DNA from 3 places in the Paraburkholderia sp. MM5482-R2 genome. Region 2 is predicted to be linked to each of the others. Evidence: predicted binding sites of a transcription regulator. Region 2 holds the regulator's gene; each other region holds the start of a gene.

Region 1 (9,700 bases), 210 kb from region 2:
GGGCACTCCGCGGAGCGCCCTTTTTTCGTTTCAAGCTACCGTCGACGTGTCAGCGATCCCGGGCTCACTCCGCGTCCGGCTGCACGCCCGGCGCCGCGCGCGCGAACGCATCGAGTTGCATCGCGTGATCGTAGATGCGCTGGATCGTCGGAAACTTTGCGGTGTCGACCTTGAAGCGCTGCGCGTTGAATACCTGCGGAATCAGGCACGCGTCGGCGAGTGTCGGTGCGTCGCCGAAACACAGTTTGCCGGTGCGCGCGTCGCCGGCAAGATGCGTCTCCAGCGTCGCGAAGCCCGCGTCGATCCAGTGCCGGTACCACGCGTCCTTCGCGTCGTCGTCGACTCGCAGCGTGTGCTTCAGATAGCGCAGCACGCGCAGATTGTTCAGGGGATGAATCTCGCACGCGACCTGCAGCGCCACCGAGCGCACATACGCGCGATCGAGCGGTGCCTTCGGTAGCAGCGGCGGCTCGGGATGCGTCTCCTCGAGATACTCGATGATCGCGAGCGACTGCGGCAGCAAATGACTGCCGTCGGCGAGCGTCGGCACGATGCAGTCGGGGTTGATCTTGCGATACGCGGGCTTCAGCTGCTCGCCGCCTTCGCGCACGAGGTGCACGGGTACGTAGTCGTACGACAGGTTCTTCACGTTCAGCGCGATGCGCACGCGATACGACGCCGAGCTACGGAAATAGCTGTAGAGCTTCATGTTGTCTGCCTCCTCCACCTGCACGCAAGCCGTCTCAGACGACGCGCACGCTGAACTCGCCGAGCCCGTCCACGCCGCCCTTCATCAGGTCACCCTTGACGACCGCGCCGACGCCTTCCGGCGTGCCGGTGAAAATCAGGTCGCCAGGCCGCAGTTCGAACAGCGTCGACAGATACGCGATCGTCTCGGCCACCGACCAGATCAGCTGCGACACATCCGCGCGCTGCTTGTCCTCGCCATTCACCGACAGCCAGATCTCGCCTTTGCCGATGTGACCGACCGTCGAAGCCGGATGGATCGGGCCGAGCGGCGCCGAGTGATCGAAGCCCTTGGCGGTATCCCACGGACGACCCATTTTCTTCGCTTCGCCTTGCAGGTCGCGGCGCGTCATGTCGAGACCGAGCGCGTAGCCGTAGACGTGATCGAGCGCGCGGTCGACGGGGATGTCTTTGCCGCCCTCGCCGATCGCCGCGACCATTTCCATTTCGAAATGGACGTTCCTGGTCTGCGACGGATACGGGAATTCGCCGGTCGTGCCCGGCGCGACGTACACGATCGCATCGGCCGGCTTCGTGAAGAAGAACGGCGGCTCGCGGTCCGGGTCGTGGCCCATTTCACGCGCGTGCGCCTCGTAATTGCGCCCCACGCAGTAGATGCGGCGCACCGCGAACTGCTCGCCCGACCCCACGACCGGCACCGCGACCTGCGGTGCCGGTGCAAATACGTAACTCATCCCGTTCTCCGTTTTCCGATGTGCGCCGCCGAGGCGGCGAGAAACATCGAGTGTAACCCGCGGCACGGCGCGGAGGCGTGTCAGGCGGCCCGTCGCGCGCCACTGCGTGCCCGCTTCGTTGCTGTTCGCCCGCTCGCCATAGATGCGATACTCACACCGAACTGTTCCCCGAATGGCGTAGCGAACCGCCAGGCGCGGCACGCCACCCGCCTCTTGCGCACGATGACCGACTCCACCGATACCACTTCTTCCTTCCCCTGGGCCCGATTCATCAAGGAAATCGGCCGCGGCCCGAATGGCGCCCGCGCGCTGACCGCCGACGACACGCGCTCGCTCTACACCGCGATGCTCGACGGCCGCGTCGACGATCTCGAACTCGGCGCGGTGCTGCTCGCGTATCGCGTGAAAGGCGAAACCGCCGACGAACTCGCCGCGATGCTGGCCGCCGCGCATACGTCGTTCGAGCCGGTGCGGCTGCCGCACGGCGCGTTTCGGCCGGTGTCGATTCCGTCGTACAACGGCGCGCGCAAGCAGCCGAACCTCGTGCCGCTGCTCGCGCTGCTGCTCGCCCGCGAAGGCGTGCCGGTGCTGGTACACGGCGTCACCGAGGATCTGGGTCGGGTGACGAGCGCGGAAATCTTCACACATCTGCGCATCGCCCATGCGCAGTCGCACGCGCAGATCGAAGCTGGACTTGCGGAGCGCCGCGTCGCGTTCGCCTCGATCGACGTCCTGGCGCCCAAGCTCGCGCGCCTGCTCGCGCTGCGCCGGCGCATGGGCGTGCGCAATTCGACGCATACGCTCGTGAAGCTGCTGCAGCCGTTCGCGCCCGCGGGATTGCGGCTCGTGAACTACACGCATCCGCCGTATCGCGACAGTCTCACTCAGCTGTTCGTCACGCATCCCGATGCGGCCGTCGGCGGTGCGCTGCTCGCGCGCGGCACCGAAGGCGAGGCGGTCGCCGATACGCGCCGCCAGGTGCAGGTCGACTGGCTGCATGACGGCATCTGCGAGACGCGGCTGCCGCACGAGCGCTCGTCGCCCGATGCGCCCGAAGTCGAGCTGCCCGAAGCGCGCGACGCGGCGACCACGGCCGCCTGGATCGACGCCGTGCTGCGCGGCGAAGCGCCGGTGCCTGGCGCGCTCGAGCGGCAGGTCGAGCTGATCGTCGATATCGCGAAGACGGCGGCCTGACGGCCGCGGGTTGACAGGCCAACGCACGCCGTCATACATTTGGCCTCATGCGTTCCCTTCCGAACACCCTCCGAATTATCTCCGGCCGCCTGGCGCGGCCCCTATCGCTACACCTGGCGTAAGTCTCGCGTAGCGCCGCGCGCTGGCAGCTCCGGTTGCCGTCGGCGGTCCTGCCCGTAGTTCCCGCAGTTTCGCTTCACCCCCGTCGTAGTTCTCCACAACCTGTCGTCGTTTGCATTCGTCCGTTTACCGCGCGGACGATGCGAGAGGATCACGTGTACGTTGCATGGGCAGCATCCGCAGCGAGCATGCGTGAACAGTCGGCCAACCGCTCGACGTCCCCACCCTCCGCCGACGACACCACGAATGAGGCACCTCTCCATGTTGCGCAATCCCGCTGAAAAGTACCGCCCTTTTCCCGCCGTCCGGCTGACCGGCCGCAAATGGCCGAGTCGCACGGTCGACGCCGCACCCGTCTGGATGAGCACGGACCTGCGCGACGGCAATCAGGCGCTGATCGAACCGATGAACGCTGCGCAGAAACTCGAATACTTCGAGATGCTGGTCGCGATCGGTTTCAAGGAAATCGAAGTGGGCTTTCCGTCGGCGTCGCAGGCCGATTTCGACTTCGTGCGCAAGCTGATCGACGAGCGACGCATTCCCGACGACGTCACGATCGACGTCTTCGTGCCGTCGCGCGCGGAGCTGATCGCACGCACGTTCGACGCGCTCGAAGGCGCGCCGCGCGCGATCGTGCATCTGTACAACGCGATCTGCCCGTCGTTCCGGCGCATCGTGTTCCAGCAGTCGAAGGATGAGATCAAGGCGCTCGCCGTCGAAGGCACGGGGCCTCATCAAGGAACACGCGCAGGCGCGGCCGGGCACGCGCTGGACCTTCCAGTACTCGCCCGAGACCTTCAACACGACCGAGCTGCCATTCGCGCGCGAGGTGTGCGACGCGCTCGCGCAAACGTGGCGGCCTACGCGCGATCACAAGATGATCGTCAACCTGCCGGCAAGCGTCGAAGCGGCCACGCCGAACGTGTTCGCCGACCAGATCGAATGGATGCATCGCAACCTCGGTTACCGCGACAGCATCGTGCTGTCGGTGCATCCGCACAACGATCGCGGCACCGCCGTGGCCGCGGCGCAGCTCGCGCTGCTGGCGGGCGCGGATCGCATCGAAGGCTGTCTGTTCGGCAATGGCGAGCGCACCGGCAACGTCGATCTCGTCACAGTCGCGATGAATCTCGACGCGATGGGTATCGACAGCGGTCTGGATTTCTCGGATCTCGCGACGATCAGGCGCGTGGCGGAACGCTGCACGCGGCTTCCGGTGGCGGCGCGGCATCCGTATGCGGGACAGGTAGCGATGCGCGGCACGCGCGAGGCGCGCGACGCGGATGCCGATATGGACGAGCACGGCGCAAACAGCCGCGACAAAGCTGGCGAATGCGCGACCGCGTGAATTCGCGTTGGGCCTCGAGCCTGCTGCAGCGGAGTGCACACCCACATTCCGCTGCCGCTGGAGACGCGCTCACGAGGCGCGCCCGCCCGATGAGAATCTCACTCGAGCGCGCAACGGGTCGCCTGCCACGCGATCAGTCGCCACTGCCCGTCTTCGTGCGTGTGAATCGCGGTATAGGCAATCGGAAACAGGAGCGCGCCGTTATTCGCCTCCATCTCGATCAGCGCGCGGCCCGTGACGACGTAGGTCTCGCGCCCGGCCGGCAAGACATCCTGCGACTGCACCTCGATTTGCCGATAACGACGGCGCCCCGCGGTGATCCCGTCGATGAACTGCCGCTTCGTCTCGCGCTTGCCATTCGTATGGACGTAGCTCACGTTGTCCGCGAGCAGCGTGTCGAGCGACTGCCCATCGCCATCGACCATCGCGCGAAAACGCTCTCGCTCGAGCCCGCGAATCGCTTCGATCATCTTTGCCGCCATTGCAGAGCCCCTCGAACACCGCGAGCCGCAGGCGGCCACGGTCAGAAGTGATATTGCAAATATAGCTGGCTGAAATTTATACCAGGATTCGGCTCTTTGATACCGCCATTGGAGACATGCTGGAAGCGGTAGCCGGCGACATACTGCTCACGAGCGCCGAACTGCAACCCGACGCCCGCCATCTCGGCGAACTGGAACGAGGTGCCCAACGTGAAGTCGGAAGAAATGCGCGGGCTGGTCAGCAGCCGGACGCCGGCACCCACCTCGATGAATGGCCGCACCGAACCCGACGACCTGATGAAGCGGATTACCGGCGTCACGCCGATCTCGCCGATGTTGTCGTGAACGTTTCCTTCATTGGTGTGCCACCACGCGACATGCGCCTCGCCGAGCAGCGCGAAATGCCAGTCGCCGATCTCCCACCAGGTCAGGTTTGGATCCCAGACCACGCCGAGATCGAGCGTCCTGACGTGATGGTCGCCGACGCCGGCGGCCACCTGCACGCCGAACTGCTCAGCTTGGGATGCGCCCGCCGCACCCAGCAGAACGGCAAACGTGCTTTTTAGAGTAAGCCCACGCACCACAAGATTCTGCCTGTTCATCCGCCCCCCATACTGCCGGGTATTAAGCGAGCGCCCCCTTTATTCCAAGCACGAATTCAAGAGCAAGTATTTCCCAGATAATGCCCCACGAACAGCAATTATTCTCTTAAAACGGGACGATATCAGTCAAACATGAGCCTGCAAGCGCTCCTGGCGGTACTTTGTACAGGTCCAACGCGCAAGGCAAATAGAGCGTATGATGGCTATCAGAAGTCAAAACTCAATAGGATTTTCGGGAACTCGGATGCCCCTGCGACCTCTAAGTATTAGCACTCGGTAGATCCGAGTGCTAACATCCATCGCTGGAGTCGTTTACTGAGTACGCTATTGTCTGATTCCAAAGGAGCTTCACACGTGAGCCATGCAATGACCCTTCCGAGTACTTTGAGCCCGTCGTCGGCTAAGGCCGCTCCGGCAGGTGCACTGGCGCTCTCGCATTCCTCGCTGCTGTCTGGTCACCTCGGCAACATCGACGCCTACATCCAGGCGGTCAACCGGATTCCGATGCTGACGCCGGCGGAGGAACGCCAGTTCGCCACCGAATTGCGCGAACACGACAATCTGGAGGCTGCGCGCCGCCTGGTGCTGTCGCACCTGCGACTCGTCGTGTCCATCGCGCGTAACTATCTCGGTTACGGGTTGCCGCACGCCGATCTGATCCAGGAAGGCAACATCGGCCTGATGAAAGCAGTCAAGCGCTTCGATCCCGAGCAAAACGTGCGCCTCGTGTCGTACGCGATGCACTGGATCAAGGCCGAGATCCACGAGTACATCCTGCGCAACTGGCGCATGGTGAAGGTCGCCACCACCAAGGCGCAGCGTAAGCTGTTCTTCAACCTGCGCAGCCACAAGCAGGGGCTTGGCGCGTTCACGCCGGACGAGATCGAAGGTCTCGCGAAGGAGCTGAACGTGAAGCGCGAAGAGGTCGCGGAGATGGAGACGCGTCTGTCGGGCGGCGATATCGCGCTCGAAGGTCAGGTCGAAGACGGCGAGGAGTCGTACGCGCCAATCGCCTATCTGGCCGACTCGCATAGTGAGCCGACTGCCGTGCTGGCTTCGCGTCAGCGCGACCGGCTGCAAAGCGACGGCATCGCAAGCGCGCTCGACGCGCTCGATCCGCGCAGCCGCCGCATCATCGAAGCGCGCTGGCTGAAGGTGGCCGACGATGGCTCGGGCGGCTCCACGTTGCACGAGCTGGCCGACGAGTTCGGTGTGTCGGCCGAACGTATCCGCCAGATCGAAGCCAGCGCGATGAAGAAGATGCGCGGCGCGCTGACCGAATACGCGTAAAGCGTCGAAGCCATGCGCGCGTCAATTGTGTCCCGCCCATGACATAGGTAAAAACGACACGCGTTAATCGGTCGCGCCATTTAGCGACCATCGCGCTCAAGCCCCGCCCTCGCAAGACGGCGGGGCTTTTTTCATTCCTTTCGTCCATTCTTTCGTCCACACGGCCGCGCATTCGCGTCGGCCTATCCGCAAGCCGGCCTGTCGAGGCCGGTAAGCGTTTCTTGACGTATCGCAAGTCCGGTAGCAATACTGCACAGACGCGGCAAGTTTCGCGACGTGTTGCCGCATGGCTAAACCTGAGCGCGCGGGGTTCACCTCCTACAATCGGCATGCATTCGCCAGACTGCCTGACGGCCAGGGCGGTCTGGATCCAGCCGGACTCACCGGCGTGAAGTCGTCTTCGACCGATCATGACCATAGCCCTGAATCGCAGCAGCACTGTCCGGTCGCGCTTGCGCGGCCGGTTCACCAGGTGGGCGCGCGGTCCAACGCTGGCGCGCGATATCGCCATCATCCTCGCCATCAAGTTCGTCCTACTGATGGCGCTCAAGTACACATTCTTCAATCATCCACAGGCGCAGCACATGATGCTGCCGCCTGAGCAGGTCGCGCAGGCGCTGCTGTCGGTGCCCGCCCCGCATCCGTCTCGAGGTGATCAACATGCCCGTTAGCGAAGTCGTAGAACTGTCGCGGTTCCAGTTCGCCATCACGGCGCTTTATCACTTTCTGTTCGTGCCGCTCACGCTCGGTCTCGCCTGGCTGCTCGTCATCATGGAATCGGTCTACGTGATGACCGGCAAGCAGATCTACAAGGACATGACGCAGTTCTGGGGCAAGCTGTTTGGCATCAACTTTGCAATGGGCGTCGCGACCGGCCTCACGCTCGAGTTTCAGTTCGGCACCAACTGGGCTTATTACTCGCATTACGTCGGCGACATTTTCGGCGTCCCGCTCGCCGTCGAAGGGCTGATGGCGTTCTTCCTCGAATCGACGTTCGTCGGTCTGTTCTTTTTCGGCTGGAACAGATTGTCAAAAATCCAGCATCTGATCGTCACGTTCTGTGTCGCGCTCGGTTCGAACCTGTCGGCGCTGTGGATTCTGATTGCCAACGGCTGGATGAACAATCCGGTCGGCGCGAAGTTCAACTATCAGACGATGCGCATGGAGCTCGACAGCATCGGCTCGGTGATCTTCAACCCGGTTGCACAGGTCAAGTTCGTGCACACGGTATCAGCTGGATACGTGACCGCGGCGATGTTCGTACTCGGCGTGTCGTCGTGGTATCTGTTGAAGCGCCGCGACACCGAGTTCGCGCTGCGCTCGTTCGCGATCGCCGCCGGCTTCGGCCTCGCGTCGGCGCTGTGCGTGATCGTGCTGGGCGACGAATCCGGCTATCGCACCGGTGAAGTCCAGCAGATCAAGCTCGCCGCGATCGAATCCGAATGGGAGACCGCGCCCGCGCCGGCACCGTTCACGATATTTGGCATCCCCAATCAGAAAGAGCAACGCACCGACTATGCGATCCGTGTGCCGTACGCGCTCGGCATTATCGCGACCCGCTCGCTCGACGAACCCGTGGTCGGCCTGCGCGACCTGATCGCCCAAAACGAAGGTCGCATCAAGGACGGCATGCTCGCCTATTCGGCGTTGCAGCGGTTAAAGGGCGGCGACTCCAGCGACGAGGCGCATGCGGAGTTCGACAAGTACAAGGACGATCTCGGCTACGCCCTGCTGCTCAAGCGGTTCACGCCGAACGTCATCGACGCGACGCCAGACCAGATCGCCGCGGCGGCAAGAAGCACGGTTCCGCCGGTGTTGCCACTGTTCTTCTCGTTCCGCACGATGGTCGGCCTTGGCCTGCTGTTCCTCGCGACCTTCGTGCTCGCCTTCTGGTTCTGCGCGCAGCGCACGTTGCTGCTCGAAAAGCGTCGCTGGTTTCTGCGCTGGGCGGTCATCGCGATTCCGCTGCCGTGGCTCGCCGCCGAGCTCGGCTGGATCGTCGCGGAAATGGGCCGCCAGCCGTGGAGCATCGCGGGCATTCTGCCGACCAACCTGGCCGCGTCGACGCTGACGCCGCGCGATCTGTATCTGAGCATCGGCGGCTTCGTTCTGTTCTACACGGGGCTGTTCGTCATCGAGATCATGCTGATGTTCAAGTACGCACGGCTCGGCCCTTCGTCGCTGCATACGGGCCGCTATCACCACGAGATCGGACAGCCGGTGACGCAGCCACTGTCGAACACGGCCGCATGACGCACCGCTGCACCGCCCCGGAGGAGAAACCCATATGGACTACGCAGTTCTCAGACTGATCTGGTGGGTGTTGATAGGTGTACTGCTGATCGTCTTCGCGCTCACCGACGGCTTCGACATGGGCGCAGCGATCCTGCTGCCGTTCATCGCCAACACTGACTCCGAGCGACGCATCGTCGTGAACACGGTCGGCGCGACGTGGGAAGGCAACCAGGTCTGGCTCGTGACCGCGGCCGCCGCGATGTTCGCCGCGTGGCCGCTCGCCTACGCGGCATCCTTCTCGGGATTCTACTTCGCGATGCTGCTCGTGCTGTTCGCGCTGTTCTTCCGTCCGGTCGGCTTCGACTATCGCGGCAAGCGCGAGGATCCGCGCTGGCGCAACGCGTGGGACTGGGGCCTCTTTATCGGCGGCTTCGTGCCGGCGCTGGTGTTCGGTGTCGCGTTCGGCAATCTGCTGCAAGGCGTGCCGTTCTCGTTCGATACCGATCTGCGCGTCACCTATCACGGCAGCTTCTTCGGCCTGCTCAATCCGTTCGCGCTGCTGACGGGACTCGTCAGCGTGTCGATGCTGGCCGCGCACGGCGCCGCGTTCGTCAAGTGGAAGACCGATGGGGTGGTTCACGAGCGCGCGTCGAAGGCGCTGCGGCTCGCGGCGCTGTGCACGGTGGTGCTGTTTCTCGTCGCGGGCGCGCTCGTCGCGACGATGATCGGCGGCTATCAGATCGTCGACGCGCCGCCGCTCGACGCCGTCTCCAATCCGTTGATGAAGACCGTGATCGGCGCGCCGGGTTTGTGGCTGAACAACTACGCGCTCTACCCGTGGATGGCGATTGCGCCGCTCGCGGGTCTCCTCGGCGGGGTGCTCGCGGTGCTGCTCGCGCGTTCGCGCTTCGAGGCGACGGCGTTTCTGTCGACGTCGTTGATGATCGTCGGCTTGATCTTGACCGCGGGCTTCTCGATGTTCCCGTT
Region 2 (9,700 bases):
GCGCGGCGGCCGGCTCGTGGTAGACCTTGCGCCGTTCCTGCTCGACCTGCCGCTTCGCCTTGCTCTGCGCGGTTTCCAAATAAAGCGTCTGCGCGACGCTCGCCGGACCGCGTACGTCGCATACGCCCAGCACCTCCACCTGCCACACGTAGCGCTCGATCTCGATTTCGACCAGATCGCCGACACGCACGTCCTTCGCCGGCTTCACGGCGACGCCGCCGATACGCACCCGCCCCTTGTCGACCGCCTCCGCGGCCAGCGAACGCGTCTTGAAGAAGCGCGCGGCCCACAGCCATTTGTCGATGCGCAGTTTCGCGCCCGGTTCGGTTGAAATGCGGTAGTTCATCTGCGTATTCAAGCTCCTGTCGTGTGCGGCACCGGCACCGCCTGCACGGGCCAGCCCTGCAGATGCTGCGCAACGATTTCGCCAAGCGCGGCAACCCACGGCTGCGACGCGTTCAGACAGGCGATCCGGTGAAACTCCTTGCCACCCGCCTGCAGAAATTCGCCGCGCCCTTCCATGCCGATTTCCTCGATCGTTTCGAGGCAGTCGGCGGTGAAACCCGGGCAAAACACGTCAGCACGCCGCACGCCTGCCGCGCCGAGCTCCTTCAACGTCGGCGCCGTGTAGGGCTGCAGCCATTCGGCCTTGCCGAAGCGCGACTGGAACGTGATGCGGCATTCGACCGACGTCAAATCGAGCGCCTGCATCAGCAGCGCGCCGGTCTGCTGGCATTGCTCGTGGTACGGGTCGCCGAGGTCGAGCGTGCGCTTGGGCACGCCGTGGAAACTGAGCACGAGCTTGTCGCCCGCCGCGAAATCGGGGCGGCCGTGCAGATGCCAGTAGTGGTGCACCTGTGCGGCGAGCGCCGCGATGTACGCCGGGTGATCGGCGTACTGGCGCACGGTGCGGACTTCCGGCTGGTTGCGCATGCGCTTGAGCGCGGAAAAGGCTTCGTCGAACGCGGTCGCAGTGGTCGACGCCGAATACTGCGGATACATCGGCATCAGCAACACGCGCTCGGCGCCCGCGAGCTTCAGCTGGTTCAGCATTGCCGGAATGCCGGGCGTGCCGTAGCGCATCGCGTAGTCGACCAGCACCGTGTAGTCGTTCAGTTGCAGCAGATGGCGCAGGCCCTCGACCTGCTTTTCGGTGTGGACGCGCAGCGGTGAGCCCTCGGGCATCCACACCGCCGCATACTTCTTCGCAGAGCTGCGGCCGCGCAACGGCAGAATCAGCAGACGCAGAATGAGCTGCCACAGCAGCGCCGGAATTTCGACCACGCGAGGATCGGACAGGAACTGCGCGAGGTAGCGGCGCACCGCGCGCGGCGTCGGCGCGTCGGGCGTGCCGAGATTGATCAGCAACACGGCGACGCGATGCGACGTGGCGTTCTGTGAAGGCCGCTCGAGGTCGAAGCGCATAGGTAGCAGAAATCACCGCATTTTGCGGCGAGTCGATTCAATGGAGATTCATTATAGCGGCGCGAGTTCTGCCCGGCGCCGCCAGAGACCCCTGGCCATTCGGACGATTGGCAGACACCGCGCGTTCGCGCATCATGATCGCCACGGACTGCGATGACGCCAGTTCCGCGGAGCCCGAGGACTACTGCTGGCTGAGCGTCATGGACAACAGCCGCGCGGTTATGTCCACGATCGGAATCACGCGGTTGTAGGCCATGCGGGTCGGTCCGATCACACCGAGCGTGCCGACGATCTTGCCGTTCACCTCGTACGGCGCGGTGACGACGCTCATTTCCTCGATCGGTACCAGATTCGATTCGCCGCCAATGAATATTTGCACGCCCGCCGCGTGACTCGACACGTCGAGCAACTGAAGGAGGCTGGTCTTCTGGTCGAACACATCGAACAGCTTGCGCAGGCGCGCCATGTCCGACGAAAGATCGGCGACTTCGAGCAGATTGCGCTCGCCCGAGATCAACACGGTCTCGCCGGTGTCGGATTCGTCGGTGCTGGCGGTGACGGCCGCGTGCATCAGCGAGGTCATGTCGCCACGCAGCTCGTCGATTTCCTCGCGCAGGCGGCGGCGCACCTCGTCGAACGAGAGGCCCGCGAAGTGCGCGTTGATGTAATTGGAGGCTTCCACCAGTTGCGAAGGCGAAAAGTCGCGCTGGGTGGCGAGGATGCGGTTTTGCACGTCGCCTTCGGGCGTCACGATGATCAGCAGAATGCGCTGGTCGGACAGGCGCATGAATTCGATCTGCTTGAACACGTGGCTGCGACGCGGCGTGAGCACGACGCCGGCGAACTGCGACAGATTTGACAGCACGCTCGCCGCCGCGGCGACGATCTTCTGCGGCTCGCCCACCTGCAGCGTGGTCTTGACGGTGCGCGTCACCGCCTCCTCGTCGGCGGCGGATTCGACGGTCAGCATCGTGTCGACGAACAGGCGGTAGCCGCGTGGTGTCGGAATGCGCCCTGCCGACGTATGCGGACTGATCACGAGCCCCAGATCCTCGAGGTCCGACATCACGTTGCGGATCGTGGCCGGACTCAGTTCGAGGCCCGAATAACGTGACAGCGTGCGAGAGCCGACCGGCTGACCTTCGGCGATGTAGCGCTCAATCAGCGTTTTGAGGAGGGTTTGTGCGCGAGGATCTAGCATGACGAAAAATTTTAGCTCAATGGCATCGCAGCCGAGAGCGCCCGCGGCGCCCGCTCCCGGCGAATGCACCGCCGTCGGCGGGCTCGCATGTCATCGGGTCTTCACCATTCTAACGATAATCGCGACATACGCAGACGCCCTGCGTGCGCCGCCCCACAACCGGGTTGGTCTGCGGTTCTTTTCAGGCCCTACCTATGGTGTAATGCCGGCATGCAAGTGACCAGCCAGTTCAAGACCGTCGCGCTCGTCGGGCGCAGCAATACGCCAGGCATCGGCGAGCCGCTGACCGCGCTCGCCGCCTGCATCGCGAAGCTCGGCCTGGAAGTCGTGTTCGAAGCCGACACCGCCGCCGAAATCGGCGTGACCGACTATCCGGCGCTGCGTCTCGCCGAGATCGGCGCGCGCGCCGACGTCGCCGTGGTGCTCGGCGGCGACGGCACGATGCTCGGCATCGGCCGCCAGCTCGCGCCGTATCGCACGCCCTTGATCGGCATCAACCACGGGCGGCTCGGCTTCATCACGGACATTCCGATCTCCGACATGCGCGAGATCGTGCCGCAGATGCTGTCCGGCAATTTCGAGCGCGAGGAGCGCGTGCTGCTCGAAGCGCGCATCGTGCGCGACGGCACGCCGATCTACCACGCGCTCGCGTTCAACGACGTGGTGGTCAACCGCAGCGGCTTCTCGGGCATGGCGGAGTTGCGCGTGTCGGTCGACGGCCGCTTCATGTACAACCAGCGCTCGGACGGCCTGATCGTCGCGACGCCGACCGGCTCGACCGCGTACGCGCTGTCCTCGCAGGGGCCGATCCTGCATCCGCAACTACAGGGCATCGTGCTCGTGCCGATCGCGCCGCACGCGCTGTCGAACCGGCCGATCGTGCTGCCGGACGAATCGAAGGTCAGCATCCAGATCGTTTCCGGGCGCGAGGTGAACGTCAATTTCGACATGCAGTCGTTCACGTCGCTGGAGCTCGGTGACACGATCGAGGTGCGCCGTTCGCGCCACACGGTGCCGATGCTGCATCCGGTCGGCTACAGCTACTATGCGACGCTACGCAAGAAGCTGCACTGGCACGAGTACCCGTCGCACGAAGAAGACCCGAGGCCGTAAGCGGCACTTTGATTTCGCACGCCGCCGCGGCCGCCACCCGAATCCCAAGCTCACCCGACGACCTCCATGCTTCGCCACCTCTCGATACGCGACTTCGTCATCGTCGCCGCGCTCGACCTCGAATTCGACAGCGGCTTTACCGTTTTCTCGGGCGAAACCGGCGCTGGCAAATCGATCCTGATCGACGCGCTCGCGCTGGCACTAGGCGCGCGCGCCGAGGCGAGCGTCGTGCGCACCGGCGAGAGCCGCGCCGACATCACCGCGGAGTTCGAGACGCACGCACAGGTCGATCAATGGCTCGACACCCAGGCGCTCGGCGCGGCCGACGACGGCCAGCACGGCGGCACCGTGATGCTGCGGCGGGTGGTCGACGCGAACGGCCGCTCGCGCGCGTTCATCAACGGTACGGCGGCCACGCTCGCGCAGCTGCGCGAGGTCGGCGAGATGCTCGTCGATATTCACGGCCAGCACGCGCACCAGTTGCTGATGCGCCCGGACGCGCAGCGCGAGCTGTTCGACACGCACGCGGGCCTGTCCGACCTGGCCGCCGCCGTCACGCGCGCGTGGCGCGCGTGGCGCGACAAGGCGCAGGCCGTCGAGCAAGCGCAAACGCGCGATCGCGAGCTGCAACTCGAACGCGAGCGACTCGCGTGGCAACTCACCGAACTCGACAAGCTCGCGCCACAGCCGGGCGAATGGGAAGAAGTCAACACCGAGCATCGGCGGCTGTCGCATTCCGCGAATCTGATCGATGGCGTGCAGGGAGCGCTCGGCGCGCTATCCGAATCGGACGACGCGATGATCACGCATCTCGGCTCGATCGTGTCGAAGGTGCGCGACCTCGCGGAGATCGACCCCGCGCTGAACGACGTGCTCGCCGCGCTCGAACCGGCCGAAATCCAGTTGCAGGAAGCCGCGTATTCGCTGAGCCACTACGCGCAGAAGCTCGAGCTCGATCCGGAGCGGCTCGCGCAGGTCGAAAAGCGCCTCGACGCGCTGCACTCGGCCGCGCGCAAATTCCGCCTGCAACCCGAGACGCTGCCGGAAGAACACGCAGAGCGGCGCAAGCAACTGGCCGCGCTCGACGCCGCCGCCGACCTCGACGGCCTGCGCGCCGCCGAAGCGCAAGCGAAGGAAGTGTTCGTCGCCGAGGCGAAAAAGCTGTCGAAGGCACGCGCGAAAGCAGGCAAGGCGCTCGGCGAGGCGGTCACGACCGGCATGCAGGAACTGTCGATGAAAGGCGGCAGCTTCGACGTCGCGCTGGTGCCGCTGCCCGAAGGTGGCGCGCACGGGCTCGAGCAGATCGAGTTCCGCGTCGCCGGTCATGCCGGCGTGCCGCGGCGGCCGCTCGCGAAGGTTGCGTCAGGCGGCGAACTCGCGCGTATCAGTCTCGCGCTCGCAGTAATCGCGAGCGCGGCCAGCCCGACACCGACCCTGATCTTCGACGAAGTGGATACGGGCATCGGCGGCGGCGTGGCCGAAGTGGTCGGACGGCTATTGCATCAGCTCGGCGAGGCGCGCCAGGTGCTGTGCGTGACTCATCTGCCGCAGGTCGCCGCGCGCGGCGATCATCATTTCCAGGTCGCAAAGACGAGCAACGGCACCGGCGGCACGCTCAGCAGCGTGAGCTCGCTCGACAAGGCGAGCCGCATCGAGGAAGTCGCGCGAATGCTCGGCGGCCTCGAAATCACGGCGACCACGCGCAAGCACGCGAAGGAAATGCTGGCCGCCTGAAATTGCGCCGCGCATAGGCGGCCGCACACGGCTGAGTCGGCTTGGCCGGGACATCACACCGATCCCGGCCGCGCATGATGCGCTACGCGAAGTGCGTGAGCGCCCTTACCCAAACACCCTCTTCCACAACGCCAGCACCGCCTCGCGCTCGGCCGCGACCAGCGCCGGATCGACCCGCGCCTTCTCCATCCCATCGAGCCGCAGCGTGTGCTGCAGCTTGCGATAGCGCCGATAGGCGGCGCCGACCGTCTCCGCTTCCGCTTCGCTCATCAGCCCGAAACGCGACACCTCACGCAGCAGCGCGATATTGCCGGTATTGCGGATCAGCTCGGGATCGCGCGCCGCATGCAGCAGCACCCAGTACTGCACGGTGAACTCGATATCGACCATGCCGCCGCGGTCGTGCTTCAGGTCGAACAGCGCCGGCGTATGGTTCGGATGTCCCGCCTCGACACGCGCGCGCATCTCGACGATCTCTTTCGCGAGCGGCGCCGCTTCGCGCGGCGTCGTCAGCACCTGTTCGCGGATCGCCTCGAACTTCGCGCCGATCTCCGGATCGCCCGCGCAGTAGCGCGCACGCGTCAGCGCCTGATGCTCCCACACCCACGCGGTATTCGCCGCGTCGCCCTCGCGCAGCTGGTAGCGGCGGAACGCATCGAGGTCGGTGACGAGCAGGCCCGACTCGCCGTTGGGCCGCAGCCGCAGGTCGATGTCGAACAATGTGCCGGCGCCGGTCGCGGTGGTCAGCCATGTGATCAGACGCCGTGTGTAGGTTGCGTAGACGTCGGCGGCGGCATCGCCGGGATCGTCGTACAGGAAGATCACGTCGAGGTCCGACGCGTAGCCGAGCTCCTTGCCGCCGAGCTTGCCGTAGGCGATCACCGCGAAGCGCGGCACGTCGCGATGACGTTTGGCCAACTGCTTCCACACGGCTTCGATCGTCACGTCGAGCACTGCGTCGGCGAGCTCGGACAGCCGGTCGCTGACGTGCTCGACGGACAGCTTGCCGGCAAGATCGATCAGCAGAATGCGGAACACCTCGGCCTGATGCGCGTGACGCAGCAGATCCATCTGCTGCTCGACGCCATCGGCGGCGGCGAGCCGCAAACGCAACGTACGCTTGAATTCAGCCCAGTCGAACGGACTGTTGATCGCCTCGACGTCGAGCAGCTCGTCGAGCAGCTGCGGATGGCGGATCAGATAGCCGGCCGCCCAGCGCGAGCCGCCCAGCACCGACAGCACCTGGTGCAGCGCCTGCGGATACTCGGTCAGAAGCGCCAGATACGCGCCGCGCCGGCTCACCGCTTCGAGCAGATCGAACAGGCGCGCGACCGTATCGCCGCGGCGCCCGGCCGGCTCCAGCGTGCGCGCGGCTTCGAGCGCGCGCTGCGCGACGATGTCGAAACGCTGCCGGCTGCGCTCGTTCAGGCCCGTGTAGCGCGACGAGCGCCACACCGCCTGCAGCCGGGCGAGCAGCTCACCGGGCTCGGCCACCCCCAGTTCGACGAGGCGCGCGCGCAGTGCGTCGTCGGCGCTATCGTCGGCGAGCGCGCTGCTCCACACCCACGCGGCCGCGCCGTCCTCGGGCGCGCCGCAACCGTCGCGGCCGCCCACCTTGTCGGCGAAAATCTGGTCGAACTGCTGTTCGACCAACTCGCGATGCGCGTCGAGCTTCGTCATCAATTGCGGGTAGTCGTCGCAGCCCATCACGCGCGCGAGCGCCATGCGGTCTTCGGCATCGACGGGCATCGCGTGGGTCTGCGCGTCGTTGCGATATTGCAAACGATGCTCGAGCTCCCGCAGAAAGCGATACGCCTGCGACAGCTTCACGCACACCGACGGATCCATCAACCCATTCGTGGCCGCGTGGCGCAGCACGGCGAGCGTCGGCCGCACGCGAAAGCCGGCGTCCTGGCCGCCGCGGATCAGCTGGAACACCTGCGCGCTGAATTCGATTTCACGGATGCCGCCACGGCCGAGCTTGATGTCGTCGGCCTTGTCGGGGCGCATCGACGCGCGGCGCTGCGCCTCCTGGCGGATCTGCAGATGCAGCGCGCGAATCGCGCTGATCACGCCGAAATCCAGATAGCGTCGATAGACGAACGGCGTGACGATCGCCCCGAGCTGCTTTTGCAGCCGCTGCGCCGAGGCGCTCGCGCCCTCGGACACGAGCCGGCCCTTGATCCACGCGTAGCGCTCCCACTCGCGGCCCTGCACATAGAAATACTCTTCGAGCATGCCGAGGCTGCATACGAGCGGCCCCGAATCGCCGTTCGGCCGCAGACGCATATCGACGCGAAACACGTAGCCGTCGGCGGTGACTTCGGCGAGCGCGCCGATCAGCCGCTTGCCGAGCCGCGTGAAGAACTCCTGGGTCGCGAGCGGCGGGCGCTGGCCGCCGGCGGTCTCGCCGTCGTCCTCATAGACGAAGATCAGGTCGATATCCGACGACACGTTCAGCTCGCGCCCGCCGAGCTTGCCCATACCGACCACGCCGAGCGTGAGCCGTTCGCCCTGCTGGTCGCGCGGCTCGCCATACAGCGCTTCGAGCTCGGCGCTCAGCACCGTCAGCGCGCGCTGGATCGTCGTTTCCGCGAGATCGGTCATCGCGCCGGTGACTTCGGCGATATCGGCCTCGCCGGCCAGGTCGCGCTCCATCACCGCGCAGAATACTTCGGTGCGCAGCTGGCGCAGCGCGCGCTTCAGCGCATCTTCGTTGACCGGCGCACCGGCTGGGCCCGCCGCCTCGGCGCACAGTTCGTCGAGACGCGCGTCGATGCGCTCGCGCGTCAGCGGTTCGTCGGCCAGCGCGCCGACATGCGCGACCAGTTGCGGGCGGGCCGCGGCGGCGCGCGCGGCATAGTGCGAATAGCTGGAACTCAGGAGGGTGGCGTCAGTCATCAAAAATCTGGCTCGCTCGTTGCTTGATCGAATTTGTCCGGCGGTATTCTGACGGTGTCCGGGTGTCGTTCCGGGGTCGTTGTCGTGTCGTTCCGTCGTGCCATCGGGATGCGGCGACAAGCGTGCCGGCCCCCGTGCGGGACGGCCTCGCCAATCGCCGTCACGGGCCGTCGGACAGGGTTTGCAGGAGGTCCGCCGACGCTTTCCCGTGTGATACATTTCGTCGTTAACACGCAAAACTACCATACGCCCAGCCGCCGCAGCATGTCCGAGCGAAACGAATCCGCCGACCCGCAAACCCCACCGCAGGTCCGGCATGTGAGCGGAAGCGACCACATCGTGCTGCGTCGGACGTTGCGCGTGCTCGCCGCGCTCGCGCTCGTCCTCTATTTCATCGCGGGCGGACTGTTTCTGGGTTTGCGCTACGTGGTGCTGCCGCGCGCCGACATGTTCCGGCCGCGCATCGAAGCCGCGGTCTCCGACAAGCTGCGCACCCAATTCACGATCGGCCGGCTCGCGCCGCACTGGAGCGGCTTCCAGCCAGGGCTCGATGTCACGAATCTCGTCATCCGCGATCACGACGGCCAACCCGCGCTGACGATTCCGCACGCCACCGCGTCGTTGTCCTGGCGCTCGCTGTGGGAGTTTCATCTGGCGCTGTCGAGCCTGATCGTCGATCAGCCGGACGTGCTGGTGTCGCGCAGCGAGGACGGCGTGCTGTCGGTCGCGGGCGTGCCGGTGCCGACGCGCCACAGCGGCAACGACGCGCTGTCCACCTGGTTGTTGCGTCAGCAGGCGATCGTCGTGCGCGGCGGCGTGCTGCGCTGGCGCGACGCGACGCGCAACGAACCCGAACTGGCGCTGCGCGACATCCGCATCGCGATCCTCAATGACGGCCGCGACCACCGCATGGCGCTGCAGGCGCCACCCGACGGCCAGGTGCTGAAAGGCCCGCTCGACTTCCGCACGCACTTCCGCCACGCGCCGCTCTCGGCGCTCGGCAAGCCGATCAACTGGAGCGGGCAGGTGTACATGTCGACGGGTCCGGTCGATCTGCCGACGCTCGCGCGCTACATCCAGTTCCCGATCGAGACGTTCGCCGGCCGCATCGACAATGCAATCTGGATCGACTTCAGCGAAGGCCGCATGACCCAGGCGACCGGCCAGTTGAGCGGTTACGACGTCGCGATGCGCGTGCGCCCGACCCAGCCAAGGCTGCTCGTGCCGATCACCCACTTTCTGTGGCGCGTCGAGGCAAACGAAGGCGAGTACCGGCTGCAGCTGTCGGACCTGCGTGCCGAGCTCGGCCAGCCGCCGCTCGAAGAC
Region 3 (9,700 bases), 110 kb from region 2:
CGTGCTCGCGAAAGGCACGCTGCCCTCGCACCCGGCCGAGCTGCTGATGAGCAAACGCTTCGAAGCGATGCTCGAGGCGTTGAAGCCGCAATACGACGTCGTGATCATCGACACGCCGCCGGTGCTCGCCGTGACCGACTCGACGCTGATCGGCAAATACGCGGCGACGACGCTGCTCGTCGTGCGGCATGGGCGTCAACCGCTGCATGAGATCATCGAAACCACCAAACGCCTGCGTAACGGTGGCGTCGGTCTGCGCGGCGTGCTGCTCACCGACGTGCCGCAGGAAGCGGCGTTCCTCGGCTCGGGGTATCAGGGCGGCTATTACGGCTACGACAGCATCGCCGGCTGACACTGCTGCCCGCGCGCGCGTCTTTCGGGGCGCCGCGCGGGCGGGCGTGATCGACTGCACGCCCGTGCCGCCGTCCCGCGAGATACCTCGCAATCCTTAGTGGTGACGCAGCAGATCGCGCAATGCGCGCGACTCTTCCGCCGTCGGTTGCATGGTTTGCCACGCCGACTCGTGCGACGCGAGGGCGACGAGCCGTTGCGCGGCCTTGCTGCTCGAATCGATCCGCAACGCTTCGTTGGCGTTGTGCGACGCGCACTCCCAATGTCCCACGTTGCTGCAGCCGCGCGCGAGGCTCAGCAACGCGTCGCGTTGCTGCTCTAGCGTGCTCACCTGGGCGCGCATGCTGCGCGCGCCGCGATTGTCGGGCTGCGCGGTGATTACGGCGGCGAGGCGTGCTCTGGTCGCCGCCAGATTGCCTCGTTGCAGATAGCCGTGCGCGGCTTTCAGATTGCGCTCGGCGTCGGCGCGCTGTTTGTCGGCTTGCGTGAGCGGGGCGGCCATCGTGTCGGTGTTGGTGTTGGTGCTGGTCGACGCGAGCGCCGTGCCACGCGGCGTGGGCGCGGAGATGGCCGCGCTCGATGTCTTCGTTGACGCTACGGCGCGCGCGGTCGTGACAACGGGCGGTGTCGGTCGCGCTGCGGTCGGCGTGGTCGTGACGACGGGCGTTGACGGTCGCGCTGGGGCGGGCGCGGTCGCCACGACGGGTGGAGCCGATCGCGCTACGGCAGGCGCGGTCGCAACGACCGGCGGTGACGATGGCGCAACGGTCGGTGCGGTCGCCACGATGGGCGGGCTCGATCGCGCTACGGCGGGCGCGGTCGCAACGACCGGCGGTGACGATGGCGCAACGGTCGGTGCGGTCGCCACGATGGGCGGGCTCGATCGCGCTACGGCAGGCGCGGTCGCAACGACCGGCGGTGACGATGGCGCAACGGTCGGTGCGGTCGCAACGACGGGCGGTGCCGGTGGCGCGACGTGGGCCGCGTGCACGTTCGCCGGTTGCTGCCGCGCGACGACAACGGGACGCGGCCGTTGCGCGACGATCGACGCCGGCTTCGGCGCCGCGGCAACCGACGGCGCCGCATTCTGCGCAACGTTCTGTGCAGGGGCTTGGCCAGGGTTGTCCGGGCGCACCGTGCCGAAGACCGTGACCGGCGTGTCGACGCTCGCATCGTCGTCGTTGAGTAGAACGAAGCCGACGTACACGACGCCGAGCGTCGCGAGCGCGGCTGCGGCAAGCGCGAGCGGATGCCGCCGTCGACGCCCGCCCGGCTCGAACGTCGCTTCGTCGATCAGATCGTAGGGGCTCATCTTCGTTTGCGCGGAGCGTCGCGACGAACGGTCCGCGGGCAAGCTCGCGGCCGCTGGCAGCGGTTCGAGTTGCGTGCGCGATGCGCTCAGCGCCCGGGATCGCGCGGAGCGCTCGCCGGGCTTGTCGTCCGTATCGAACGAATCGATCGGCAGTGCGTGGCATGCGGGACACGGCGAAAAGCGGCCCGACAGCGGCACGCCGCAGTATGCGCAGTGATGGAAAAATGGCTGGTCGGAGGTCGTGTCGCGCGGCATGGCCGTGTCGCTCCACTGGCGCCGAAGGGCGGCGCCATCAAAAAGAATGAATGCAACGACGCCCGCAAGCGGCGTCGGCCGGACTACTGAACGACGTAACCGCGCGCCTGCATGCACGCGCCGTAGGCGGCCCAATAGCGGGTCATCGGTGGCTCGGGCGCGGGCAGCGGCGGCAGCTTTACGTTCGACGCCGCGTTGGCCTGCAGCGAAGCGGCCGCCCCATCCGACGCGCCGGGTGCCGCGGTCGCACTGGGGCCCGTTGCCGCTGCCGATGCGTTCGGCGGTGCATTCGCCGCCGCGGTGGCTGGCGCGCCTGGCGCGCTGGCGCCGGCCGCGGCTTCGTTCACCGGTTTCGCCGACGATGCACCGCCAGGCGCTTGCGCCTCAGCCAACGGCGCGCTCGCGGCTTCGGGCGCGCTCGCGCTCCACGGCAGCGGCGTGGCTGAGAAGGAACTAGGCGGAAGCGGCGGCTTCGACGGTACGCCGGTCGACGCACCTTTGGCCGCGCGCGGTTGACGCGGCGGAATCTGCGACTCGTGGGCCATGTTGACCCCGGTCACGCGGTTCGCCTCGGCGTAGCACATCGCGTTGTCGATGCTGCGCTCGTAAGGGCTCTGACTTCGGATCGGATAGGTGACAGGCCGCCACGCGAACGCGGCAGTGCTCGTCACCAACAGCGTCAGTACGGTATATGTTCTAAATGCCATCGCAGTCACTCCCGCAGCGATGTCTCGCCTTTTTGTGTTTGATTTCGTGTCGTGCTTTCGTTCTGTGCTCGTTGCGCGTCGTGTTCGAGCTCGTTCTCATGCCTGGCGCTCGTGCTTCTGTCGCGGCCTGCCGATAGGCCGTGGCGTTGCGGTGCTTGGCGCCACGGTTCCCCGGAACGGGCACGTCGCGAATGCCGCTTTAACGAGCGTAGCACCGCGGTTTGGCCACGCGATGCATCGGATAGCGCGCGAAAACGCCATCGTGCAGTGCAATCAGGACACAATCGGCGAGGCGGCGTTGAAGATCGGGACAATCCCTGGTCGCCACGAAGGATCGTCAGGAGTCGAAGATGAAAAACCTATCGTATCGCTATCGGCCGCTTTGCGCAGCGTTCTGTCTGTCGGTGCTGTCGCTCGCCGCGCCGCTCGCGAGCGGCGCGAGCGACGCCAACATGAGCGCGGAGACGGCGGGTGAGCGCGCAAGCTTCGCGCGGGCGTTTTGCGACGTGTCGCCCGAGCGGATCGGCGCCTATAAGGAGCGGCTCCGAAAGGTCCTGACCGGTGCGACCGATTTCGATCAGCACTGGGACACGGGCTGGCACCGCGCCGACATCACCAATAGCCAGATGAACGCACTGCGCGAGCGAGATCCGAAGGAATTCGCGGCGCGCATCAAGGTCAATTGCGAACGGCTCAAGTGGATGGCGGGTAATGCGTTGCACCGGCCTGCGCAGAAGTGAAGTGAAACGAGCGCGCTGTCGGGCGACCGAAACTGGCGGATCGTAGCCTCATGCAGAAGGCTTCGCCGGGCTGAATCTCGCGCGGCTGTAGTCGACGACACGCGAACCGACTGGAACCGGAAGCTTTTTGCATACTCGACGGTTTCGGCCAAAAATACACATTATTATGACTTTCGCTTAATGTTCGGCTAACCGTCGAGTAGTCTGCAGATGTAACGCTCAACGACCTTTCGAGCATGTAACTAATTCGCGAATATCGTTTGGTCCGTACTGCGGCACATTTGCGGCGGTAATGAGGCCTGCCATAGTGAATATTAGCTAACGTAATGCCGGACCGACCTTCTGCTGGGGCAAGCTTCCAGATCAAACGCTGTTTGACCTTTTGCCGTTATCGTTTCGAAGTGAGGAGCGGTTATGTTGAACCCGAAGACGTTCGGACACTTCCTTTGGCTCGTCCGCAAGACGTGGATAACACGCGGGCCGCGTTTGTACTACTCGCAGTTTGGAGAGGACGCGGTGTTGCGCGAGATAATCAGTCCCCGGTGCAATAAGGGTGTTTATGTCGACGTTGGTGCATACCACCCTGTCAAGTTCTCGAACACACATGCGCTTTACAAGCGTGGTTGGCGCGGCATCAACATAGACATGGATCCAGTGAAAATTGAAACGTTTTCTCTTGCGCGGTCCGGTGATGTCAATGTATGTGCGGCCGTCTCGAACGAGAAACAGCTCAAGGAAGTCTATAATTTTTCAAATTATGGGTTGACTTCGACCATAGATCCCATAGTGGCTGCGGCCGAAGTCCAGAAGCCTATCTCCGTCCGGACCGTTGAAACTACCACATTGAACGACGTTCTCGAGCACACCCCGTACGCCGATCAGAAAATCGATCTGCTTTCCATCGACGTGGAAGGTCACGATTACGAAGTCTTGCGATCGATTGATATCAGCAGGTATAAACCAAAGATCATTATTGTGGAGTTTACGCTGACTTCGATCAGGGAAGTAATAGATTCAGCCATATTTCGCTATCTGGAGGAGCGCAATTACCGACTGGTCAGTTGGACATATTTGTCGCTGATCTTCAGAGTGGAAAGATCTCAAATCTTTCGCACCCAGTTATAGCGTTACGGTTCCGCACGTATCGTCCTTGCAGCTGCTATCAATTTCACAATCCCACTATCAACGGCCGCTGCAACGGTCCAGATCTACCTGGACCGACTGGTGCTTCAGCCGTGAAGCACATTCATGAGCCCCCTCGACTTGCCTGAAGGCTGACTATCGTAACGGCCCGCGCTTATGGGGGATTTCCCTGGGTTTGACGTTTCGAGCGGGCGCTCCGCTCCGAAGTCGCTGCCTCGTCATGGCTCGCCTCTTCCTTCACGAAGGGCCGAATCTCAACGCAACACGTCGGTAAATTATTGTTTTCTTAGAGAAAATACCGAACGGCAGACGTTCCGCACGGGGCGGGGTTCAAGCCCGAGCGAATCACGTTTCAGGGTGAGTGAACTTCGACCGCGTTCCCCGCTTCTTGAATTTGTCACTGCCCGTCCATATAATTAGCACTCGCTGCACGAGAGTGCTAACAACATCTCCGGTTGGCTCGGCCAGCCGGGTTTTTCTCAGCGTTCTTCAGTCTCAATCAGAGAGGAGTATGTATGAACCTTCGTCCTTTGCATGATCGCGTGATCGTCAAACGTCTGGATCAGGAAACCAAGACCGCGTCGGGCATCGTGATCCCCGAAGCCGCAGCGGAAAAGCCGGATCAAGGTGAAATCCTCGCAGTCGGCCCGGGCAAGCGCGACGACAAGGGCGCAGCCATTGCGCTCGACGTGAAGGTCGGCGACCGCGTCCTGTTCGGCAAGTACGCAGGCCAGACCGTCAAGGTCGACGGCAACGAACTGCTCGTGATGCGCGAAGAAGACATCATGGCCGTGGTGCAGAAGTAAGCGCAAGGTCGCTACTTCACCGGTTATATCCAAAGTATTCAAGGAGTTAGAAGATGGCAGCTAAAGACGTCGTATTCGGTGATTCCGCCCGTGCCAAGATGGTCGAAGGCGTGAATATTCTCGCCAACGCCGTGAAGGTCACGCTGGGTCCGAAGGGCCGCAACGTGGTTCTCGAGCGCAGCTTCGGCGGCCCGACGGTCACCAAGGACGGTGTGTCGGTCGCGAAAGAGATCGAACTGAAAGACAAGCTCCAGAACATGGGCGCGCAAATGGTCAAGGAAGTCGCTTCCAAGACCAGCGACAACGCAGGCGACGGCACGACGACCGCTACGGTTCTCGCGCAATCGATCGTCCGCGAAGGCATGAAGTACGTCGCATCGGGCATGAACCCGATGGACCTGAAGCGCGGTATCGACAAGGCCGTTACAGCCGCAATCGAAGAACTGCGCAAGATCAGCAAGCCGTGCACGACCAACAAGGAAATCGCCCAGGTTGGCGCGATCTCGGCGAACAGCGATTCGTCGATCGGCGAGCGCATCGCTGAAGCAATGGACAAGGTCGGCAAGGAAGGCGTGATCACCGTCGAAGACGGCAAGTCGCTGCAAGACGAGCTGGACGTCGTCGAAGGTATGCAATTCGACCGCGGCTACCTGTCGCCGTATTTCATCAACAACCCGGACAAGCAAGTCGCCGTGCTCGAGAACCCGTTCGTGCTGCTGCACGACAAGAAGGTGTCGAACATCCGTGACCTGCTGCCGGTGCTCGAGCAAGTCGCGAAGGCTGGCCGTCCGCTGCTGATCATCGCTGAAGACGTCGAAGGCGAAGCGCTCGCAACGCTGGTCGTCAACAACATCCGCGGCATCCTGAAGACCGTTGCCGTCAAGGCTCCGGGCTTCGGCGATCGTCGTAAGGCGATGCTGGAAGACATCGCGATCCTGACCGGCGGTCAGGTCATCGCTGAAGAAACCGGCCTCACGCTCGAGAAGGCAACGCTGGCTGAACTGGGCCAGGCGAAGCGCATCGAAGTGGGCAAGGAAAACACCACGATCATCGACGGCGCTGGCGAAGCAGCGAACATCGAAGCTCGCGTCAAGCAAGTGCGCACGCAGATCGAAGAAGCGACCTCGGACTACGACCGTGAAAAGCTGCAAGAACGCGTCGCCAAGCTGGCAGGCGGCGTTGCAGTGATCAAGGTCGGTGCTGCGACCGAAGTCGAAATGAAGGAAAAGAAGGCACGTGTCGAAGACGCACTGCACGCAACGCGCGCGGCTGTGGAAGAAGGCATCGTGGCGGGTGGCGGCGTCGCGCTGATCCGTGCACGTACGGCAATCGCTGGCCTGAAGGGCGCTAACGCCGATCAGGACGCAGGTATCAAGATCGTTCTGCGCGCCATGGAAGAGCCGCTGCGCCAGATCGTCGCCAACGGTGGCGAAGAAGCGAGCGTCGTCGTGGCAGCGGTTGCTGCTGGCAAGGGCAACTACGGCTACAACGCAGCGACCGGCGAGTACGTCGACCTGGTCGACGCAGGTGTCGTGGACCCGACGAAGGTGACGCGCACGGCGCTGCAAAACGCAGCTTCGGTTGCTGGCCTGCTGCTGACGACCGACGCAGCTGTCTGCGAACTGCCGAAGGAAGATGCTCCGATGCCTGGCGGCATGCCCGGCGGCATGGGCGGCATGGGCATGGACATGTAATTCCGCTCGGGCCTCGTGGTCCGGCCGCGTGGTTGAACTGCCGCGCGTCTGGATCACGGCCGAGGCCCGGCTGGAAGTCCATGTGGGGAGTGCGCCGCGAGGCGTTTCCCCAAACGAAAAAACCCGCTTATGCGGGTTTTTTCGTTTGGGGCCGGCGTTGATGCGCTTGCTGGCGAGCGCTTCCGGACGCCCTTTTGTCCGGATCAGGCGCCCGCGGCGCGAGCCGTGCGATGAGAGGACCTTCCGAGGCACTTTTCCCGCAGGTAGTGGAAGATCTGCGCGACGCTTTGCGCGGGGCTCAGCGTTCCCGTGTCGACGTGCAGGTCGGGATCGATCGGCGCTTCATAGGGCGCTGATACGCCGGTGAACGAGCTGATCTCGCCAGACCTCGCTTTCGCGTAAAGACCTTTGGGATCGCGGCTCGCGCAGGTGGCGAGCGAGGCGGACACATAGGTTTCGACGAACTTGTCGGCTCCGATGATCGCGCGCGCCATTGCCCGATCTTCGCGTAGCGGCGAAATCAGCGCGGAAATCACGATCAGACCCGCGTCGTTCATCAATTGGGCGACGTGCGCGACCCGGCGGATGTTTTCGCGCCGGTCGTCGGGCTCGAATCCAAGGTCGCTCGCCAGACCGTGGCGGATGTTGTCGCCGTCGAGCACATAGCAGGCGTGACCGAGCGCGATCAGCTGCTCCTCGAGCGCGAACGCGAGCGTCGATTTGCCGGCGCCGGACAGGCCGGTCAGCCAGATCGTGGCGGGCATCTGATCGAACATGCGTATGCGGTCCTGCACCGCGATCTTGCCGTGGAAGCGTTGCACGAACTGGGGCGGCTCTTTCATGGATCGGTTCTCTTGGCTCTTCTGGCTCATTCGCAGTGCCAGCCTTGCCGCCACGTGCCGGCGTTGTGCAGGCTTTCGGTGGAATTGGCAATGGTAACGCGAAAGCCTTCCGGAATATCATTCGGCAGTGGAATCGAAAATCCGCTGTATGCGCTCGGATAGCCGGCGCTCGCCACATCGGGCCGCGGCTCGCCGCTGCAGCCGGTCGCGACGATCTGCGTGCCGACCCGCACCTCGAGCGGTACCTGCCGCTGCGGCTCGCTCAGGTTGACGGCCCAGCCGCACACTACGCCGTCGCGCACCGTGTCGACAAAACCGTCGAACAGGTCGACCGGCGGACGCTGCCGGCTTCGCGCGAACTCCAGATAGGTGTCGATCGGCGCGAGATCGAAGCGGCGGATCACCTCATGCACGCGCGACAGGAATGAGCCATCGATGCCGAAAACCGTCGCGCTGTAGACGTGCGGATTCTCGAGCTGATTTATTTCGGACTGAATCACGCGGACCAATTCGAGCGCATTCGAAAAGACGCTGCCCGTTTCATTCGCATAGGCTTCGACGATTCGGTTCGCGTCGCGGAACAGTTCGTAATCGAGGCTATTGTCGTCGATGAACTTTTGTCTGGCTGCTTCGCTGATGTGAGCTTTGCCTTTCGGCGCACCATTGGTGCGATTCGCTACGAAACAGAAAGGTAATTTCATCCCTGTCGAACCGCACAGCCGCAATAAGAATTCGCTCATGTCCTCGCAGACGCCGACGGTACCGATCTGTTCGCGCAAATGGATTTGCGCGACGGCGAGGCTCGCTTCGTTGACCGCCGGCTCGCCGCTCAGCATCTGCACGAACAGGTTCCTGCCGCCGAGCGATTCGCTGACCCACTCGTCGAGCGACAGTACACCTTGCAGCGCCAGAGCCTCGGTCGCCGACACGCTGACGCCGCGCGTGATCTGGCCGTTCTTGCCGTTCGCCGCATACCAGTAGTGCGAGATCTGGCGCGCGAGCGGATCGCGCAGGATCGTGCAGTAGTTGACCGGATGTTTGATCATCCGATGAATGCCATACGGTAGATGACCGCCGCCTACCTGCGTCGCGAGCAGCTTTGCGCGACAGTTTCCCCAGCCATCCTGATCCCAGACAAAGCTAATGAATTGGTCATTACCTTTATTCAAATCAAAAAACGAAATAACGGTCGAACCGCCGCATTTCGGTGGATGGATGAAGAAGGTGGGAAATGACATGTGGGGACATATGACTGATCGTGATGCGTAAAGTCTAGACAAAAGATGTCATCGGCGTTGTAACGTTTGATTACGCGATAAAACGTCCGGTTGCATCGCCGACAGCAAGATTCATGCGGCTATGCAAAATAAATTGACCAGGATGCCCGCGAGACGAACTGGGCGCGGCAGTATCGATAGCTACGCGCTAATTACATTGTTCAATTTGGATAAATCGAATGGAAAGTCGCACCAATCGCGAAAGTCGCATTAATGAAAAAAACGGCTGACAGCGGGTTTTTAGTCGATGCCGACGAATGGCGAGCTCAGTGCCGCGCTTCCCCCGGCGCCGCGCCCTTGCCTTGCGCGGGCGGCGTTTCGTCTTCATCGCTGCTGCGCGCCCAGAAGAAGCGATCGGGCATGTACGCCCCCATGCCGGGCCGGAACGCATTGCGCACTGCCTGATACAGATACTCCTGGCTTTCGCGCACCGCTTCCGCGGGCTCCTGGCCGTTGGCGAGAAGCGCGGCGATCGCCGCGCCGAGCGTATCGGTCAGGCCCGTCAACCGATGCGGCGCGCGGTCCCACATGTCCTGACGCAACTGGCCGTCCTCGCTGAAGAGTGTGTTGACG

Evidence for each region. Region 2 encodes HrcA, which represses chaperone genes, less so after heat shock. Its sites were predicted from a motif close to TTAGCACTCNNNNNNNNNGAGTGCTAA; they were not measured.
Region 1: a site for HrcA is predicted at 5,455-5,481, ahead of rpoH (RNA polymerase sigma factor RpoH). Genes of this name have one in related genera too.
Region 3: a site for HrcA is predicted at 4,925-4,951, ahead of groES (co-chaperone GroES). Genes of this name have one in related genera too.

Annotation. Positions count from the first base shown of each region.
Region 1 is NZ_JBNDLP010000002.1:618,537-628,236, reverse strand. It holds gene maiA (maleylacetoacetate isomerase) at 65-709, opposite strand; gene OKW37_RS05950 (fumarylacetoacetate hydrolase family protein) at 744-1,442, opposite strand; gene ybiB (DNA-binding protein YbiB) at 1,665-2,636, shown strand; partial or broken gene OKW37_RS05940 (2-isopropylmalate synthase) at 3,018-4,005, shown strand; gene OKW37_RS05935 (nuclear transport factor 2 family protein) at 4,203-4,586, opposite strand; gene OKW37_RS05930 (acyloxyacyl hydrolase) at 4,628-5,188, opposite strand; gene rpoH (RNA polymerase sigma factor RpoH) at 5,543-6,478, shown strand; gene cydP (cytochrome oxidase putative small subunit CydP) at 6,889-7,149, shown strand; gene OKW37_RS05915 (cytochrome ubiquinol oxidase subunit I) at 7,139-8,731, shown strand; gene cydB (cytochrome d ubiquinol oxidase subunit II) at 8,766-9,700, shown strand, end outside.
Region 2 is NZ_JBNDLP010000002.1:825,356-835,055, reverse strand. It holds gene OKW37_RS06870 (RNA-binding S4 domain-containing protein) at 1-346, opposite strand, end outside; gene hemH (ferrochelatase) at 355-1,425, opposite strand; gene hrcA (heat-inducible transcriptional repressor HrcA) at 1,607-2,626, opposite strand; gene OKW37_RS06855 (NAD kinase) at 2,837-3,739, shown strand; gene recN (DNA repair protein RecN) at 3,806-5,473, shown strand; gene glnE (bifunctional [glutamate--ammonia ligase]-adenylyl-L-tyrosine phosphorylase/[glutamate--ammonia-ligase] adenylyltransferase) at 5,579-8,374, opposite strand; gene OKW37_RS06840 (YhdP family protein) at 8,639-9,700, shown strand, end outside.
Region 3 is NZ_JBNDLP010000002.1:939,927-949,626, forward strand. It holds gene OKW37_RS07365 (polysaccharide biosynthesis tyrosine autokinase) at 1-352, shown strand, start outside; gene OKW37_RS07370 (hypothetical protein) at 449-1,918, opposite strand; gene OKW37_RS07375 (hypothetical protein) at 2,002-2,625, opposite strand; gene OKW37_RS07380 (hypothetical protein) at 2,976-3,365, shown strand; gene OKW37_RS07385 (FkbM family methyltransferase) at 3,780-4,490, shown strand; gene groES (co-chaperone GroES) at 5,024-5,314, shown strand; gene groL (chaperonin GroEL) at 5,368-7,008, shown strand; gene cysC (adenylyl-sulfate kinase) at 7,212-7,850, opposite strand; gene OKW37_RS07405 (chondroitin 4-O-sulfotransferase) at 7,877-8,896, opposite strand; gene OKW37_RS07410 (hypothetical protein) at 8,918-9,085, shown strand; gene OKW37_RS07415 (hydroxymethylpyrimidine/phosphomethylpyrimidine kinase) at 9,394-9,700, opposite strand, start outside.